Regions from separate parts of the Alcaligenes sp. SDU_A2 genome, predicted to be linked through region 3. Evidence: predicted binding sites of a transcription regulator. Region 3 holds the regulator's gene; each other region holds the start of a gene.
The links. Region 3 encodes LexA, which represses DNA repair genes until DNA is damaged. Its sites were predicted from a motif close to ACTGTATNNNNATACAGT; they were not measured.

Region 1 (2,274 bases), 1.6 Mb from region 3:
GTCCAGGCCCAGGAAGATGGTGCGGTATTCGTTGCCTTCCACGATCTTGGCTTGCTGGCGCAGGCGCTGTAGATCCTGGGCGGGCGGGTCCAGCACCAGATCGACTTCGCCCGACAGCAGGGCCGCCGTGCGGGTGGCGTTTTGCTTGATGGGGGTGTAGATCACTTCGGTGACGTTGCCGATTTTCTTGTCCTTGTTCCACCACTGCTCGTTTTCCACGAACACGGTGCGCACGTCCACCTCACGAGACTTCAGCTTGTAGGGGCCGGTGCCGTTGGTATTGCGCGAGGAGTAGGTTTCTTCGTTTTTGTTGAAGTCCTGCGGCTGGGTGGCCTTGTTTTTTTCCGACCAGTCTTTGTTCATGATGAACACATTGGTCAGCTGGCGCAGCAGCACAGGGTTGGGGGCGCTGGTGATGATGTCCACCGTTTTCTCGTCCACCTTCACGGCTTTTTCTACGCCATTGACATAGGCTTTGAAGTTGGAGGTCGGGGCCAGGGCACGTTGGATGGAGAACACCACGTCGTCGGCGGTAAAGGGTTCGCCATTGTGGAATTTCACGCCGTCACGCAGGGTAAAGCGCCAGACGGTGGGTTCGCGTTGCTCCCAGGCGGTGGCCAGCGAAGGCACGATCTTGAAGTCTTTGTCGTAATCCACCAGAGGTTCATAGACGTATGAACTGGCGGTAATGATGAGGTTTTCGTTCTGTGCGTGCGGGTCCATGGTCATGAAGTCGCCTTGACTGGACCATTTCAGCGTTTTGGCATGGCCGGCCAATGGCACGGCGACCAGGGCCGCCAGGGTGGCGGCCAACAACGTTTTTTTCATGAAAACCTCCTGTTGGGATGTTTGGTATCGCTGATGGGTGGCTGCATAGTACATGAGCGCTGTAAGCGGCCTCAATAAGTACTTTCAGCCTCTCGTCAGTGATTGGCATTTGAGTGATGTATATCATCCCCGGGTTTGATGTGCGCCGCATGCAAGTGCCCAAGCAAGACGGCGGCAGCGCTACAATAGTGTTTATATATACAGTAACGGGGCGACAACAGCCGTGCAGCACGGGACAGAGCGACGCATTGCGCATGTGGATATGGACGCGTTCTACGCGTCCGTGGAACTGCTGCGCTATCCGCACTTGCGCGGCCTGCCGGTGGTGATCGGTGGGCGCAGCACGCAGGCACCACGCCAATTGCCGGATGGCAGCTGGCAACTGGCGCGGCTGGCCGACTATGTGGGGCGCGGGGTGGCGACCACATCCACCTACGAGGCGCGTCAATTGGGGGTGTTTTCGGCGATGGGCCTGATGAAAGCCGCCCAGCTGGCGCCCCAGGCCATTTTGCTGCCCGCCGATTTCCAGGCCTATCGGCATTATTCGCGCTTGTTCAAGCAGGCCGTGGCCACGGTGTCCGAGCATATCGAAGACCGTGGCATCGATGAGATCTATGTTGATCTTAGCCACTGTACCCAAGACAGCCTGATGCTGGCCGAGCAGATACGCAGCGCCGTCAGGCAGGCCACTGGCTTGAGCTGTTCGGTCGGCATTACCCCTAACAAATTGTTATCCAAGATCGCCTCGGAGCTGAACAAGCCCAATGGTGCCTGCGTGCTGACCATGGACGATGTGCCAGCGCGCATCTGGCCTTTATCGGTGGGCAAGATCAACGGTATAGGCCCCAAGTCCTTCCAGAAGCTGGCGGGTCTGGGCATCCATTTGATTGGCGAACTGGCGGCGGCTCCGGCCGAATTGCTGCAGGAGCATTTCGGGCTGCGCTATGCCCAATGGTTGATGGCGGTTTCCCGTGGACAGGACGACAGGCCCCTGTCTACCGAGCGCACGCCCAAATCCACCAGCCGCGAAACGACGTTTGAGCGCGACCTGCATGTGCGTCAGGATCGTGCCCGTCTGTCGGCGGTATTGCAGTCCTTGTGCGAACAGTTGGAGCAGGATCTGCGCAAGTGTGGCATGTGCGCGCAGACCATAGGCATCAAGCTCAAGTTCGAGGATTTCCAGATCGTGACCCGCGATGTGTCCTTGCCGGTGCCGGTGTTGCAGGCCGACGCGATTTTGGCCGCCGCGCGTCAGAACCTGAAGCGCGCGGTGCTGGATCGGCGTTTGCGTTTATTGGGGGTCAAGGCCAGCGCCCTGCTGCCTATCGACGAATTACCCGCCCAGCAGCCGCGTCAATTGACGCTGGACAGCCTGTTTTGAGTCCTGCCTATTCGTCGTAGCGCGGGGTCTGCCTGGTGGCCCGTCTGGACGAATTCATCCCTATT
Region 2 (2,274 bases), 510 kb from region 3:
GCGTGCGCAGCCAGCTTGCGCCCCAGTTCCAGACGTGAGTATTCGCGCCTGGACAAATAATTCAGGGCCCTGGCCTTGAGCGATGGCCCCGCACGCTTGGGCGATGCCCCAGTCGCGACCTTGTCATCCGCAGCAAAATCCGATTCAAATTCCGCATCGCCGCCGGGCTGCCCCTGCTGCCCGGCCGACAGGGCAGCCGCATTGGAGCGCCGGCGTTGCCGACGCTCCTGGACTTCCTGCGGATCGGTTTCAAAGGGTTCGTCGTCGAACCCACCGGGCAAAATCAAGCGTCGCCTTCAGGCGCAACAGGAGCGGCGGCTGCGCGCTCCATAGCGGCCATAGGAGCCACGCCTAATTTTTCGCGTACTTTGTTTTCGATTTCCCGCGCCAGTTCAGGACGCTCTTTCAGGAATTCACGCACATTGTCCTTGCCCTGGCCGATGCGGTTGCCATCGTAGCTATACCAGGCACCGGCTTTGTCCACCACGCCGGCCTGCACGCCCAGATCAATGATTTCGCCTTCGCGCGAAATGCCGCTGCCGTACATGATGTCGAATTCGGTCTGTTTGAAGGGGGGCGCAACTTTGTTCTTGACGACCTTGACGCGTGTCTCGTTGCCCACGATTTCGTCGCCACGCTTGATGGAACCAATGCGGCGTATATCCAGGCGCACAGACGAATAGAATTTAAGCGCATTGCCGCCCGTGGTGGTTTCGGGATTGCCGAACATGACGCCGATCTTCATACGGATCTGGTTGATGAAGATGACCATGCAGTTGGCGCGTTTGATGGTGGCGGTCAGCTTGCGCAGGGCCTGGCTCATCAGGCGGGCCTGCAGGCCGGGCAAGGCATCGCCCATATCGCCCTCGATTTCGGCCTTGGGTGTCAGGGCGGCGACCGAGTCGATAACGATCAGGTCTACCGAACCGGAGCGCACCAGGGCTTCGGTGATTTCCAGGGCCTGCTCGCCGGTATCGGGCTGGGAAATAAGCAGATCGGCCAGATTAACGCCCAGCTTTTGCGCGTACTGGACATCCAGGGCGTGTTCGGCGTCGATAAAGGCGCACGTACCCTTGATTTTCTGCATTTCGGCAATGACCTGCAAAGTCAGCGTGGTCTTGCCCGAGGATTCCGGACCATAGATTTCGATGACGCGCCCTCGTGGCAAGCCGCCGACACCCAGGGCGACATCCAGGCCCAAGGACCCGGTGGAGACGACTTGGATGTCGTGTTCCACGTTGTCGTCGCCATAACGCATGATGGAGCCTTTACCAAACTGCTTTTCGATCTGCGTCAGGGCGGCCGCCAATGCTTTGGAGCGTTCCGAGGCCACTGCTTTGCTGTTTTTGTCGTCCATGAAGAATCCTTGACTATGGAATTGCGCCACGATGGCGCAGGCACGGCAATTAAATCCAAGCCTAATTATTGCATCAAATTATACTGTATATATAAACAGACATCCACAAAAGCGTGATCGGCTCCATCGTTATCCCCTACTGACCACAGCGCAGGCCCTGTGCCACAATATGAAACGGCTTTTAAAACACGGATTTAACTAGGGTCATGCGCATACTCATAGCTGAAGACGACAGCATCCTCGCGGATGGACTTTCCCGTTCCCTGCGCTACGAAGGGTACGCCGTCGATGTCGTGCATGACGGCGAAAGCGCCGACTCCGCCCTGCAGTTGCAAAGCTTCGATCTGCTCATCCTGGATCTGGACCTGCCCAAAAAACCTGGGCTGGCGGTGCTGCAATCCATACGCCAGCGTCAGGACAGCCTGCCGGTACTGATCCTGACCGCCAGTGATACGGTCGAGCAGCGCGTGCGCGGACTGGATCTGGGCGCCGACGACTACATGTCCAAGCCCTTTGCCCTGACCGAACTGGAAGCCCGTGTGCGTGCCCTGACCCGTCGCAGCACCGGCACCAGCAGCGCCCTGCTGCAGCACAAACGCTTGAGTTTCGACCTGAAAGGCCGGGTCGCCTATATAGATAGCCAGCCCTTGGAGCTGTCTGCACGCGAAACCAGTCTGCTGGAAATTTTCCTCTCGCGCAGCGGCCGGATGATTAGCAAGAACCAATTTGTGGACCTGCTGTGCGAGTGGGGCGAAGAAGTCACCCCGAATGCGATCGAGGTCTACATTCATCGTCTGCGCAAAAAACTGGAGCCCAGCGGTGTGCGTATCATGACGGTGCGCGGACTGGGTTACTGCCTGGAACCGGAAAAGCTGCGCGAAGACGCTCCGGCCTGAGCCCCCGCCCATGCCTTTTTC
Region 3 (2,274 bases):
GGAAGGGCGTTTTTCGTTTCTGCTATCCGCATCTGTCATGTCCTCTCCTATCAGCCTGAACACTGCCCGCCTGTTACTGCGCCCCTGGCAGACAAGCGATCTGCCGGCATTCGCCCGCCTGAATGCGGACCCGCAAGCACTGCAGTACTACCCTGCCACCCTGGACCGTGCGCAAAGCGATGCGCTGGCCCAGCGCAGTCAACATCTGATTGAGCAGCAAGGCTGGGGGCAGTGGGCCGTACAAGAGCAAGCCAGCGGCCAATTCGTCGGCATGGTAGGACTGAACATTCCTGTGGCCAAACTGCATTTCCAACCCTGCGTGGAGGTGGTCTGGCGACTGCTGCCCGAATTCTGGGGCAAAGGATATGCCACTGAGGCGGCCCGTGCCAGTGTGGATTTCGGTTTTCATACACTGAAGCTGGCGCAGATCGTGGCCTACACCACTGAATTGAACCTACCCTCGCAAGCGGTCATGGAGCGTTTGGGCATGCAGCGCCAGCCGGGAACCTTCGATCACCCCGCTTTGCCCGCCGGCCATCCATTGGCACCCCACGTTCTGTATACACAAAATCGAAGCGCATGGCCCGCAGACCGTTAATGTCATCCCTACACGCAGTCTTGCAAAATCAACGTAAGTAACGCACAATCATCACTGTATATATATTCAGCAAAGCACACCATGACCGTCAAGCTCACTGCGCGCCAGCAACAAGTGCTGGATATCATCCGCTCCGAAATCGAGCGCACCGGTTTCCCCCCTACCCGGGCCGAAATCGCCCAGGTACTGGGTTTCAAATCGGCCAATGCCGCCGAAGACCACCTGAAGGCGCTGGCTCGCAAAGGGGCCATAGAACTGACCGCAGGAGCTTCGCGTGGCATACGCCTGCTAGGCACAGACCTGCGGGATAGCGCCGAAACCGGCTTGCTCACCAGCCTGACCGACGCCCTGCTTCTACCCATTATCGGACGCGTGGCTGCGGGCAACCCCATTCTGGCCACCGAACACATCGAACGCGAAATCGGGGTCAGCAATACGCTGTTCAACCAAACGCCGGATTACCTGCTGCGCGTTCGGGGTCTTAGCATGCGCGACGCTGGCATCCTGGATGGCGACCTGCTGGCCGTCAAAAAAACCGCCGAAGCACGCAATGGTCAAATCGTCGTGGCCCGTATCGGCGACGAAGTCACCGTTAAACGCCTGTCTCGCTCCAACAATCAAGTCGTGCTGCTGCCGGAAAATCCCGATTTCGAGCCCATTGTTGTCACCGACCCCGAATCCCTGGCCCTGGAAGGTGTGGCTGTCGGGCTGATCCGCGCCACACCCTTACACTAACAAACGCAACGGCCCGCTTGCGTTTGGGCGCACTAGGCCACTTTTGCAATCGCCGGATCTAAACCGTGCAACCAGCGGACAGATCTGCAAAGCCGATCCAACAAGCAATTTGCATCGGGCCTATCCTTAACAGCATAAACAGCACAGGTTTGACATCGCTCTAGCGGATGACCCAGCCCAAAAAAAACCCGAAGCAATCGCTTCGGGTTTTTTTTCGCCATCAACACAGCATCAGTGTTTAAAGGACTCCGGTGCCGAACCAGGGCCTCGACTTGCAGCCAGAGCCTCGGCCGCCAGGCGGGCAACCTCTTCATCGCTGAGCGGCTTGACGGCATCTTGCAAGGCCACTTCCAGAACCCGATCAATCCAACGCACAGGGATGATTTCCAGATGATTCTTCACATTATCGGGAATCTCGGCCAGGTCCTTGACGTTTTCTTCGGGAATCAGCACGGTCTTGATGCCACCGCGATGCGCTGCCAACAGCTTTTCCTTCAGACCGCCGATAGCCAGGACTTCGCCACGCAAGGTGATCTCACCTGTCATGGCCACATCCGAGCGCACCGGAATTCCAGTCAGGCTGGACACGATTGCCGTGGTAATGGCAATACCGGCCGATGGACCATCCTTGGGCGTCGCTCCTTCAGGAAAGTGTACATGCAGGTCGCGTTTCTCGAACACGGAATCTGCGATACCCCACTTCTGGGCCCGCGAACGCACCACGGTACGGGCAGCCTCGACCGACTCTTTCATGACATCGCCGATAGAACCTGTACGCAACACATTGCCCTTACCCGGCATGTCCGCCACTTCGATGGTCAGCAAATCGCCGCCTACTTCGGTCCAGGCCAGACCCGTAACCTGTCCCACTTTGTTTTCCTTTTCGGCCAGGCCGAAAGAAAAACGGCGAACGCCCAAGTACTCGTTCAAATTTGCTGAGT

Region 1: dinB (DNA polymerase IV) is a predicted target of LexA. The motif match lies at 1,016-1,033, and genes of this name have one in related genera.
Region 2: recA (recombinase RecA) is a predicted target of LexA. The motif match lies at 1,440-1,457, and genes of this name have one in related genera.

Annotation. Positions count from the first base shown of each region.
Region 1 is NZ_CP151273.1:172,278-174,551, reverse strand. It holds gene AADW57_RS00800 (ABC transporter substrate-binding protein) at 1-828, opposite strand, end outside; gene dinB (DNA polymerase IV) at 1,052-2,209, shown strand.
Region 2 is NZ_CP151273.1:1,686,466-1,688,739, reverse strand. It holds gene recX (recombination regulator RecX) at 1-287, opposite strand, end outside; gene recA (recombinase RecA) at 284-1,357, opposite strand; gene AADW57_RS07890 (response regulator transcription factor) at 1,564-2,253, shown strand.
Region 3 is NZ_CP151273.1:2,192,103-2,194,376, forward strand. It holds gene AADW57_RS10210 (GNAT family N-acetyltransferase) at 38-598, shown strand; gene lexA (transcriptional repressor LexA) at 680-1,333, shown strand; gene lon (endopeptidase La) at 1,565-2,274, opposite strand, start outside.